Regions from separate parts of the Barrientosiimonas humi genome, predicted to be linked through region 1. Evidence: predicted binding sites of a transcription regulator. Region 1 holds the regulator's gene; the other holds the start of a gene.
The links. Region 1 encodes LexA, which represses DNA repair genes until DNA is damaged. Its sites were predicted from a motif close to TCGAACANNTGTTCGA; they were not measured.

Region 1 (6,153 bases):
GCCCGACTGCTGCGCGAGCGAGAGCAGGTGACCGCGACAGCGCGGGCAGCCGGCGATCCAGGCCGACTCGTCGAGGTCGGCGAGGTCGACGCGCTCCTGCGCGGCCAGCGGGTGGTCGCGGGGGAGAACGATGCGCACCTCGTCCTCGAGCAGCGTCTGCACCGAGAACGGGTCGAGGTCGTCCTCGCCGCGCGGCAGGGTGTCACCGTCGTAGACGAACGTCACCGCCACGTCGCAGTCGCCCGCGCGCAGCGAGGCCAGCGCCTCGGGCGGCTCGGCCTCGGTGAAGGCGACCCGCACGTCGGGGAAGCGCTGCTTGACCAGCGCCAGGGCCTGCGGCACCAGCGTCGAGGCGGCCGACGGGAACGCGGTGAGACGCACCCGCCCCGACTGCAGCCCCGCGATGGCGCGGATCTCGCCCTCGGCCCGGTCCAGCGCGGTGAGCACCGGCACGGCGTGCCGCGCGAGCACCTCGCCGGCCTCGGTGAGCCGCACGCTGCGCCCGATGCGCTCGACGAGCACGGTTCCGGTGCGTTCCTCGAGGCGGCGCACCATCTGGGAGATGGCGGGCTGGGAGTAGCCCAGCGACGCGGCCGCCGCGGTGAAGCTGCCCTCTTCGGCGATGGCGCGCATCACGCGCAGCCCAGCGGCGTCGATCATGCCTCCGGATCCTACGTTCTCGCTGACGGATACTGGTCGGGTGCTGACCTCCACCACCCCTGACCCGGCCCTGGCGCCGGGCCTGTGGGACGAGCTCGTCCGGCTGGTGCGCGGCGGCGACGTGTGCGTGCTGACCGGCGCCGGCATCTCCACCGAGTCGGGCATCCCGGCCTACCGCGGCGCCGACGGCGAGCGGCGCGTGACCCCCATGACCGTGTCCGAGCTGCTCCGGAGCCCGGCGGCGCGACAGCGCTACTGGGCGCGGGCGTACACAGGCTGGCCGAGGTTCGCCGCGGCCGAGCCGAACGACGGGCACCGCGCGGTCGCGCGGCTACAGGACCTCGGCCTGGTCGGCGCGGTCATCACCCAGAACGTCGACGGGCTGCACCAGCAGGCGGGCGCGCGCGACGTCACCGAGCTGCACGGGTCGTTGTCGTTCGTCGTCTGCGCCGACTGCGGGGAGCGGTACGCCCGCGAGGTCGTCGACGAGTGGCTCGCCGGGGCGAACCCGCACTTCGACCGGGAGATCAGCGGTCAGGTCCGGCCCGACGGCGACGTCGTGCTCACCGACGAGCAGGTGGCCGGCTTCCGGATCGCCGCGTGCGTGGTCTGCCGGTCGGACCGGCTCAAGCCCGACGTCGTGATGTTCGGCGAGTCGGTCGTGCGGCCGGTGGTCGACGCGTGCTTCGAGGCGGTCGACCGGTCCCGGGCGCTGCTGGTGCTGGGCTCGTCGCTGATGGTCATGTCGGGCTACCGCTTCGCCCGGCACGCGGCCCGCGAGGGCATCCCGGTCGCCGCGATCACCCACGGCGTCACCCGGGCCGACGACCTGATCGACGTGAAGGTGGACGCCCCGCTGGGGCCGACCCTGCGCAGGCTCGTCGAGGCGGTCGCGGCGTAGAGCCCGCGCCGGGTAGGCCCGGCGGTCAGACGCGGCGCAGGACCGCGGTGACCTTGCCGAGGATGGTGGCGTCGCTGCCGTCGATCGGCTCGTAGGCCTCGTTGTGCGGCATCAGCCAGACCTTGCCCTTGGTGCGCTTGAAGGTCTTGACGGTCGCCTCGTTGTCGAGCATCGCGGCCACGATGTCGCCGTTGCTGGCGGTCGGCTGCTGCCGCACGACCACCCAGTCGCCGTCGCAGATGGCCGCGTCGACCATCGAGTCGCCGACCACCTTGAGCAGGAACATGTCACCCTCGCCGACGATCTGGCGGGGGAGGGGGAAGACGTCCTCGACGACCTCCTCGGCAAGGATCGGGCCACCCGCGGCGATGCGGCCGACGACCGGGACGTACTCGGCCTCGGGGTGGTCGTCGTGCAGGCCGGTCTCGTCGACCAGGCTCTCGCTCGCCTGGCTCACCGAGCGGCCGCGATAACCGCGCTCGCGCTTGCTCTGCCCGGGGGCGATCACCTCGATGGCGCGCGGGCGCATCGGGTCACGGCGCAGGTATCCCTTGCGCTCGAGCATCGTCAGCTGGTGGGCCACCGAGCTGGGTGAGGTCAGGCCGACGGCGTCGCCGATCTCGCGCATGCTCGGCGGGTATCCGCGGCGGTCGACCGAGTTGCGGATCACCTCGAGCACCTTGCGCTGACGCGTGGTCAGGGCCTGCCCGTCGGGTTCGGGCATCTCGTGGATCTTGGCCATGGGTTTCGGTCCTCGTTCCGCGTCGCGCCGCGGCCGGTGACGGTGCCCGCTGGCGCCGGACCGGTCGTCGTCGGCGAGGGGCTGTCGGTGGTCGCTGCTTGTCTTGGTGACTGTGCGAACAGCCTATGAAGACCCGCAGCAGGTTTCAAACACCTGTACGACGCGTGTCGGCGGGGTCTCCCGGCCGAGCCGGCCGCGCGAGGCCTTGAGCCGTTCGAACGTCCGTGCTATACATCGTACAGACGTTCCATCGCACACTTGTTCGTCGAGTTCGTCACCGTCCTTGGAGGAAGACATGAGCGCCGCCACCGTCACGCCGGCCATCGCCCCGCACCCGCGGTTCGGGTCCGCCCAGCCCGCGCGGCGCCGGCACCTGCGAGTCGTGCCGCCGCTGCCCCAGCAGGAAGCCCGCCCCGCGGCCTTCCGGCTCACCCGCCGCGGCCGCCGCGCGCTGGCCCTCGCCGTGGTCGTCCTGGCGATCCTGGTCGGCGCGGCCATCAGCGCGACCGCTGGGGGAGCGCAGGCCCAGCAGGTCGTCACCGTGAGCTCCGGGGAGACCCTGTCCGACCTGGCCCGTGCCCACCTTCCCGGCGTCCCGGTCGGCACGGCCGTCGCCCAGATCCAGGTGGCCAACGGCCTCAACTCCCTGCAGGTCTCCAGCGGTCAGCAGCTGGTGATCCCGGCGCCCTGAGCAGGGTGCAGGTCAGTCGCCCGAGCGCGGCGACAGCCTCGATCTCGTGGCCGGTGACGGGCTCCTCCGTCACCGGCCACGTCCACTTCTCCCGCCGTTCCGGGCGCCTGAGCGGGTGGTGCGCGGGTGACGTGGTGAGCGACACGCAGGCCGCCGCGGCGCGGCCTTGCGCGTCGGGCCAAAGCGTCCTAACCTCCCTATATCTAGTAGTTACAGCCGTGTAAGTTCTCCACATCTAGTCCACAAGGACATCCACAGCCGGAGGCCGGTTTTCCACCGTCCGTCCCCAGGTTTTCCCCCGAACCGGCCTCGTGGAGCGCCCTCCCGGACCCGATCGAACCGCGCGAAGGAGGTGCCCGATGCACTGCCCGTTCTGCCGCCACGACGACTCCCGAGTCGTCGACAGTCGTACGTCCGAGGACGGCACCAGCATCAAGCGGCGCCGCCAGTGCCCGGCCTGCGGCAAGCGGTTCAGCACCCTGGAGACCGCGAGCCTGACCGTGGTCAAGCGCTCGGGGGCGAGCGAGCCGTTCGCCCGCGGCAAGGTGCTGGCCGGGGTCCGCAAGGCCTGCCAGGGCCGACCGGTCTCCGACGACGACCTGGCGCTGCTGGCGCAGCAGGTCGAGGAGAGCATCCGCTCCCAGGGGCTGGCCGAGATCGACGCGCACGACGTCGGGCTGGAGATCCTGGGGCCGCTGCGCGCGCTGGACGAGGTGGCCTACCTGCGCTTCGCCAGCGTCTACCAGGCCTTCGAGTCCACCGACGACTTCGAGACCGCCATCACGCTGCTGCGTGCCGAGCGCGAGGCCGCGGGCGTCGAGCCCGACCGGGCCGAGCGCCCCGCGTCGACCTCGTCGACGGGGCCTGTCGGTGGTGGCGGCGACGATGAGACCGCCAGCACCTGAGCACCACCCCCCGAAGAAACCTGCCGAGCACAAGACACCCACCGGAGGAGCTGTCATGACCGAGACGACCAGCGCTGGATCCAGGGCCCGTCGCAAGAACAAGGGCCTGAAGATCGAGCGCATCTACACGACCCCGGGCGTCCACCCCTATGACGAGGTGACCTGGGAGTCGCGTGATGTCGTCCAGCAGAACTGGAAGACCGGCGAGACCATCTTCGAGCAGCGCGGCGTGGAGTTCCCCGACTTCTGGTCGCTCAACGCCTCGACCATCGTCACGACGAAGTACTTCCGCGGTGCGCTCGGCACCGACGCGCGCGAGCGCAGCCTGAAGCAGCTCATCGACCGCGTCGTGCTGACCTACGTCAAGGCCGGCAAGGAGCACGGCTACTTCGCCTCCGACGACGACGCCGACGTCTTCGAGCACGAGCTCACCTACGCCCTGCTGCACCAGGTGTTCTCGTTCAACTCCCCGGTGTGGTTCAACGTGGGCACCAAGAGCCCGCAGCAGGTCTCGGCGTGCTTCATCCTGTCGGTCGACGACTCGATGGACTCGATCCTCAACTGGTACAAGGAGGAGGGGTTCATCTTCAAGGGCGGCTCCGGTGCCGGCCTCAACCTCTCCCGCATCCGCTCGTCCAAGGAGCTGCTGTCCTCCGGCGGCACCGCCTCGGGTCCGGTCTCCTTCATGCGCGGCGCCGACGCCAGCGCCGGCACCATCAAGTCCGGTGGCGCCACCCGCCGCGCCGCCAAGATGGTCGTGCTCGACGTCGACCACCCCGACATCGAGGAGTTCATCGAGACCAAGGCGCGCGAGGAGGACAAGATCCGCGCGCTGCGCGACGCCGGCTTCGACATGGACCTCGGCGGCAAGGACATCACCTCCGTCCAGTACCAGAACGCCAACAACTCCGTCCGCGTGAGCGACGAGTTCATGCGCGCGGTCGAGGAGGGGACCTCCTTCGGCCTGCGCGCCCGCGGCACGGGTGAGGTCATCGAGCAGGTCGACGCCCGCGAGCTGTTCGGCAAGCTCAACCAGGCCGCGTGGGAGTGCGCCGACCCGGGCGTCCAGTACGACGACACCATCAACGCCTGGCACACCAACCCCGAGACCGGCCGCATCACCGCGTCCAACCCGTGCTCGGAGTACATGTCGCTCGACAACTCCTCGTGCAACCTGGCGAGCCTGAACCTGCTGAAGTTCCTCAAGGACGACGACACGTTCGACACCGAGACCTTCCAGAAGGTCGCCGAGCTGGTCATCACCGCGATGGACATCTCGATCTGCTTCGCCGACTTCCCGACCGAGGCGATCGGCGACACGACCCGCGACTACCGCCAGCTGGGTATCGGCTACGCCAACCTCGGCGCGCTGCTCATGGCGACCGGTCACGGCTACGAGTCCGAGGGCGGCCGCAGCCTCGCCGCCGCGATCACCTCGCTGCTCACCGGTGCCGCCTACAAGCGTTCCGCCGAGATCGCCGGCGTGGTCGGCCCGTACGCCGGGTTCGCCCGCAACGCCGAGGCGCACCGCCGCGTCATGCGCAAGCACCAGGCCGCCAACGACCAGGTGCGCACGCTCGACGCGATGGACTCCGGCATCCACGCCGCGGCCACCAAGGCGTGGGCCGACGTGATCTCCCTCGGTGAGCGCAACGGCTTCCGCAACGCCCAGGCGTCGGTGCTCGCGCCCACCGGGACCATCGGCTTCATGATGGACTGCGACACCACCGGCATCGAGCCCGACTTCTCGCTGGTGAAGTTCAAGAAGCTCGTCGGCGGCGGGTCGATGCAGATCGTCAACCAGACCATCCCGCGCGCCCTGAAGAAGCTCGGCTACCAGCCGGAGCAGATCGAGGCGATCGTCGAGCACATCGCCGAGAAGGGTCACGTCATCGACGCCCCGGGGCTGAAGACCGAGCACTACGAGGTCTTCGACTGCGCGATGGGCGAGCGGGCGATCACGCCCATGGGCCACGTGCGGATGATGGCGGCCTGCCAGCCGTTCCTGTCCGGCGCGATCTCCAAGACCGTCAACCTGCCCGAGACCGCCACCGTCGAGGACATCGCCGAGGTGCACCTCGAGGGCTGGAAGCTCGGCCTCAAGGCGCTCGCGGTCTACCGCGACAACTGCAAGGTCGGCCAGCCGCTGTCCGACGGCAAGAAGCAGGACAAGCCGGCCGCCACCGAGGAGCCCGTGCTCGAGAAGGTCGTCGAGTACCGCCCGGTCCGCAAGCGGATGCCCAAGCGCCGCAGC
Region 2 (6,153 bases), 670 kb from region 1:
CGGGATGAAGACCTCCTCGGCGGTGCGGCGCACGACGTCGTAGGTCGTCTCGCGGTCGGACGACGACGCCGTCACGTCGAGGAAGGTGAGCTCGTCGGCCCGCTGCCCGTCGTAGACCTCGGCCAGCTCCACCGGGTCGCCCGCGTCGCGCAGCTGCTGGAAGTTCACGCCCTTGACGACCCGGCCGGCGTCGACGTCGAGGCACGGGATCACACGCACGGCCACACTCACGCCAACCAGGGTAGGTGCTGCTCCGCGCCGGTTCCGCACGACGAGACGGCCGGAACGGGCGCGGCGCGCGGCGCGGCGCGTGCGGCGCGGCACGCGGGGCGCGTGGGGCGCCACGGCTACCCCGGCGCGACCTCGTGTCCAGCCAGTACGCCAACGGTCAGGGGCACGCGAGGTCGAGCAGCGCCTCGGGCAGGCCGGGGTCGGTGACGTAGACCCGGCCCGTCGGGCTGGTCCAGGTGCACCGCCCAGCGACGGTCATGGTGACCCGCCACCCACCCTCGTGCTTGGCCCGGTGGTGGTGCCGGCACAGGCACTGCAGGTTGCGCTCCTCGGTCGGGCCGCGCGGCCACGGGTCGACGTGGTCGAGGTCGGTGTAGCGCCCGCGGCGGTCGCACCCCGGGAACCGGCAACGCTGGTCGCGACGGATCACCCGGCGGCGCAGGCGCGCACCCGGCCGGTAGCCGCCGGTTTCCTGATCTGGGCCGGGCTGTTCCGCCGCCTGCGCGACGTGGGCTCGGGTGACTCCACCGGTGGTCGGCGCCGGAGCGGCCCAGGCCATGCTCGCCACGTCGTGCGGCGGGTCGATCGGCAGCTGGACCCACTCCGCCGTGGTCCGGGCGGCGCGGCCGGTGAGCAGCTCGAAGACGTCGGCTGTCGGCACCGGGCCGGCGCGCTCGTGGAGCAGGACCGGCACGTCCGCCAACAGCTGCCGCACCTGCCCCGGTGTCACCAGGGTCCGGCTGCCCGGCGGCTTCGGGGAATCGGTGACCGAGGGCGGCCCCTGCGACGGCGCAGCCTGAGTCGACGGCGACGGCGGCCCCGACGACTCCGGCGGCGGCTCTTGCGACGAGGACGGACCAGGCGGCTCTGGCGACGGGGACGGGGACGGGCCAGGCGGCTCTGGCGACGGGGACGGGGACGGGCCAGGCGGCTGGGCCGACGGGGACGGGCCAGGCGGTTGAGGCGGCTCGGGTGACGGCGGCTGCGGGACGATGAGCTCGAGGTGGGCGGTGAGGTCGACGTTGCCCATGGCGAGGTCGTACAGGGCCTCGGCGCGGTGCTCCCCCAGCAGCATCGCTGCGCGCGCCACGTCCTCGCTCGTCCTGTTGCCGTCGTTGGTCGCGCCGGCCGCGCCGGCCGCGCTCTCCGGCGGCTGCTCGCCGTGCGCGGTTGCGGAGCCGGTGCGGGCGGCCTGCTGCGCCTGGTGGGCGCGCTGGTCGACAGCGTCCATCAACGCCACGGCCTTGCCGGTGGGCATGACCGCGCTGAACGCCGACAGCCCCGGAGTCGTGTGCGAGTCGAGCCAGACCCCGGTCTGCTGAGCCTTGGTGCGCTTCGCCGATCGCCGGGCGGCCTCCGACTCGTGACGGCCGACGAGGGTCCGTGTCGAGCGCTGCGCCTGAGTGCGCTGGCGCTGATGGACCCGGCGCCTCAGCACCGCCTCCTCGACCAGCTCGCAGGTCTCGGGCCGCGCCTCCTGCACCTCGCGGGCGATCGCGGCCGCGGTCTCGATGTTGACCTCGCCGCGGCCGACGGCGGCGAGCACGCCGGGCACCCGCGTGGTCAGCCAGACGGAGTCGTCGACGAGGGAGTCGGCGGCGTAGGGCCCGAGGCGCAGCGCCGGCCCGAGCAGGTCGCCGGCGAACTCGGCACGGTGGCCGGGCTGGTGCTCGACCACGTCGAAGGGTCGAGGCTGCTCGCCCGCCAGACACTCCTGCGCCGAGAAGAACGCGCTGTCGGGGACCCGGTCGAACCTCGCCAGCCCCGCCGTGGCGTGCGCCCGCACCGCCGCCGCCTGGTTCATCGCCGCGTGCGCGAGCACCGCGGTCAGCTCGAACTGCGCCTGCCGCTCGGCGGCACGGTCGGCCTCGCGCCACGCAGCCTCCGACTGCAGCTCGCGCTCGACCTCGCCACGCGCGGCAGGCGACCGTGTCTCGGGGACAGGCAACGGCGTCCGGGGCAGGCCCTCACCACCCGCACCACCCTCACTGCCCGCACCGCCCGCTCCGCTCGGACCGTTCATGCCGCCCGCACCGCCAGACGCCACAGCATCACCGGCACCCACCGACGCCGGCCCGAGATCCGCCGGCACCAGCCACTGCTCCTGCTCGCTCAGCGCGAACGGGTCGGTGCGCTGCATCCGGTCGATCAGGTCGGCGGTCAGCACCTGGATCGCGCCCATCAGCAGGACCACCGGGTCGTGCGTCTGCGGCTCCGCGGCACCGTGCGGACCCGAGCGCGCCACGGGACCGAACGTGCCCTCGACGGCCCCGACGAGGCCGTCCTCGTAGAGCAACGACTCGAACAGCGCACGCGCCGCGGCGACCGGGTCGCCGGGAGTCGGTGCGGTGCTCGGGGTCATATGCGATATCGTACACCTGTTCGAACACGAGCGGAAGGGGTCAGAACCCCTGTGGACACGACGGATCTCGTTGACCTGCCTGTGGATCCAGGCGCAGCAGCCCGGTCAGCCACGCATGCCCCGTGTTGCCTCACCCCGTGCCCCCGCGCGGTATCCCTGCCCCCGCTCCCTAGGGTCGGCCCCATGCCGCAGGAGACCCAGGAGGACCACCACGTCTGGGGCGAGAACCTCGCCGATCCCGCGCACGCCGACCAGGTGGTGGAGCTGGCCCGGCGCGCCCGCGGCGACGCAGCGCCGCCCTCCCCTCGCCCCACGGTCGTCACGTTCGACGGCCCCGCCGGCTCGGGCAAGTCCTCCCTCGCCCGCCTGGTCGCCGACCGGCTCGACGCGCCCGTCGTGCACCTGGACGACCTGCTGCCCGGCTGGGACGGCCTGCCCGCCGCACCGGCTCTGCTCACCACCCAGGTGCTCGTCCCGCTCGCGCGCGGGGAGCAGGCCGCGTTCCGCCGGTTCGACTGGCACGCGGGCGAGTTCGCCGAGCTGGTGCCGGTGCCGACCGCCGACTTCCTGGTCGTCGAGGGTGTCGCGAGCAGCGTGGGAGTGGCCCGGGCGTACGCCGACGTCCGGGTCTGGCTCGAGGCGGCCCACGACGTGCGCATGCAGCGCGGCCTCGCGCGCGACGGCGACGGGTTCGCCGGGCACTGGGAGGCCTGGGCCGCGCAGGAGGCACGGATCTTCGAGGCCGACGGCACCGCCGCGCATGCGCACCTTCGGCTGCAGACCGACGGGCCTGCGCTTCCCTAGGCTGGGCCCATGAGCAGCGAGGTGGCCGGCGAGTGGGGTCGGCGACTCGACCCTCGCCCACGACTCACCAAGCGCTCCTTCGCCCAGCGCGTCGAGCGGCTGCGCGACCGCGCCTTCCTCATCGTGCAGTGCGCGGTCGGCGGCGCGATCGCGTGGAGCCTGGCCCGCTACCTGCTCGGCCACCCGCAGCCGTTCTTCGCCCCGGTGACGGTGCTGGTCGCGCTGGGACTGACGTACGGCCAACGGTTGCGTCGCGTGGTCGAGCTCACCGTCGGCGTGGCGATCGGTGTGCTCGTCGGCGACGTGTTCGTGCACTTCTTCGGCACGGGTCCGGTGCAGCTGGCGGTCGTGGTGCTGTGCGCCATGTCGATCGCGGTGCTCGCGGGCGCCGGCGGGCTGATGATGATCCAGGCCGGCGTGCAGTCGATGATCGTGACGACGCTCGTCGCCGACTCGGAGTACGCCTTCAGCCGCTGGCTCGACGCCGTGGTCGGCGGGTGCGTGGCGCTGCTCGCGGCCACCATCACCCCCACCTCACCCGTGCGCCGTCCCCGCGTGGAGGCCGCGCGGGTGCTGACCGAGCTGGCAGAGGTGCTGCGCGCCACGGCCACCGCCGGTCGCCGCCGTGACCAGCAGCGCGCCGACGACGCCCTCGCCCGGGCGCGCGCCAGCGAGGGCCATCTCGCCGACCTGCGCGAGGCCGTCGACGAGGGCATCGCGGTCACCCGTCAGTCGCCGTTCCGGCGCCGGCACAACGCCTCGGTGGTGGCGATCGCCGACCTGACCGAGCCGCTGGACCGCGCGATCCGCAACATCCGGGTGCTCGTGCGCCGGGTGTCGGTCGCGGTGCTCGAGGGCGAGCCGATCCCGCCCGCCTACCTCACCGCCGTCGACGACCTCGCCCAGGTCATGGACCAGATGGCCGACGAGCTGTCCGAGCGGCGCGTCCCGCAGAACGTGCGCCCCGCGCTGCTGCTGCTCGCCGACGACACGGCGACGCGCAGCATCGCCGGCACCGGGCGTACGTCGTTGTCGGGTGAGGTGATCCGCGCTCAGCTGCGCTCGATCGTGGTCGACCTGCTCATGCTGACCGGGTGGAGCTACGAGAAGGTGCGCGAGGAGGTCCCGACCCGCCACGACGAGCTCGACGAGTAGGGACCGCCGGACCGCTAGATCTCCGCCGCCGGGCCGCGGCGGGTGTGCGCTTCGACCAGCGCGGCCAGCCGCTGGGCCTCGGCCGTGGCGCGCGGGCCGTCGCTGCGCTGGATGCCCATGACGGGCAGCGTGTCGAAGTCGTCGAGCTCGAGCACCGCCCAGGCCTGACCGCCGCCGAACTGCACCTCGACGATCTGCGACCACGCCACCTGACGGGTCACGACGAGGTTGTGCACCTCGATGCCCTCCTGCGTCGGGATCGCGCGCACCTGCGCGAACCGCCACAGCACCAGGGCGAACCCGACGCCGATCATCCAGATGAACGTCTTGTCGCCCACGGAGAACGACGGCTTGCCCTCGCTCGGCAGCGCGATCGCCACCACCGTGAAGATCATGACGCACAGGCCCGCCACGACCAGCGGCACGATGCGGCCGCCGACCGGACGGAACGTCGCGTAGGGATCGTCCTTGGCCATCCTCGCCCCCTAGATGCGGCAGGCCGCGATGTCGGTGACGAGGATCGCGCGGGCGCCGACCTCGTACAGGTCGTCCATCACCTGGTTGGTGCGGCGCCGCGGCACCATCGCGCGCACGGCCACGTAGCCGCGATCGTGCAGCGGCGAGACCGTCGGCGACTCCAGCCCGGGCGTGAGCGCGCACGCCTGCTCGACCAGCTCCACGCGGATGTCGTAGTCCATCATCACGTAGTGGCGAGCGGTGAGGACGCCCTGCAACCGGCGTACGAGCACGTCGACCTGGCCGCTGCTCTCACCCTCGGCGGCCGGCCGGATCAGCACCGCCTCGCTGGTGAGGATCGGGTCGCCGAAGACCTCCAGCCCGGCGTTGCGCAGGGTGGTGCCGGTCTCGACGACGTCGGCGATGACGTCGGCCACGCCCAGCGTGATGGCGGTCTCGACGGCACCGTCGAGCCGGACCACCTCGCCGTCGATGCCGCGCTTGGCGAGGTCGGCGCGCACCAGCCCCGGGAAGCTGGTGGCGACCCGGCGTCCGGCCAGCTCGTCGATGCCTGCGGCGGCGCCCGGTCGCGCGGCGTAGCGGAAGGTGGACTGACCGAAGCCCAGCGGCAGGACCTCGGTGGCGGGGCTGCCGGAGTCCAGCAGCAGGTCGCGCCCGGTGATGCCTGCCTCGAGCGTGCCGGAGCCGACGTAGACGGCGATGTCGCGCGGGCGCAGGAAGTACAGCTCGACCCCGTTGTCGGGGTCGGCCACCACCAGCTCCTTGCTGTCGCGGCGGCCGCGGTATCCGGCCTCGCGCAGCATCTCGGCGGCGGACTCGGCGAGCGCCCCCTTGTTGGGGACGGCGAGCTTGAGCATGAGGGTCCTTTACAGGTTCGTGTAGACGTCTTCGGGCGTGAGGCCGGTCGCGAGCATCAGCACCTGCAGGTGGTAGATCAGCTGGCTGATCTCCTCGGCGGTGCGCTCGCGGCCCTCATGCTCGGCCGCCATCCACACCTCGGCCGCCTCTTCCACGATCTTCTTGCCGATGCTGTGCACGCCGGCGTCGAGCGCCGCGACAGTGCCGGAGCCTGCGGGGCGCTCGCTCGCCTTGACGGACAGCTCTGCCCACAGCTGGTCGAACGT

Region 2: a site for LexA is predicted at 2,602-2,617, ahead of FB554_RS17800 (HNH endonuclease signature motif containing protein). Genes of this name have one in related genera too.

What each region holds. Positions count from the first base shown of each region.
Region 1 is NZ_VFOK01000001.1:920,714-926,866, forward strand. Features, by position in the region: gene FB554_RS04345 (LysR family transcriptional regulator) at 1-660, opposite strand, end outside; gene FB554_RS04350 (NAD-dependent protein deacetylase) at 701-1,561, shown strand; gene lexA (transcriptional repressor LexA) at 1,587-2,303, opposite strand; gene FB554_RS04360 (LysM peptidoglycan-binding domain-containing protein) at 2,599-2,994, shown strand; gene nrdR (transcriptional regulator NrdR) at 3,354-3,899, shown strand; gene FB554_RS04370 (vitamin B12-dependent ribonucleotide reductase) at 3,955-6,153, shown strand, end outside.
Region 2 is NZ_VFOK01000001.1:1,586,148-1,592,300, forward strand. Features, by position in the region: gene hisF (imidazole glycerol phosphate synthase subunit HisF) at 1-231, opposite strand, end outside; gene FB554_RS17800 (HNH endonuclease signature motif containing protein) at 389-2,593, opposite strand; gene FB554_RS07420 (nucleoside/nucleotide kinase family protein) at 2,777-3,397, shown strand; gene FB554_RS07425 (FUSC family protein) at 3,407-4,552, shown strand; gene FB554_RS07430 (PH domain-containing protein) at 4,567-5,028, opposite strand; gene hisG (ATP phosphoribosyltransferase) at 5,038-5,886, opposite strand; gene FB554_RS07440 (phosphoribosyl-ATP diphosphatase) at 5,896-6,153, opposite strand, start outside.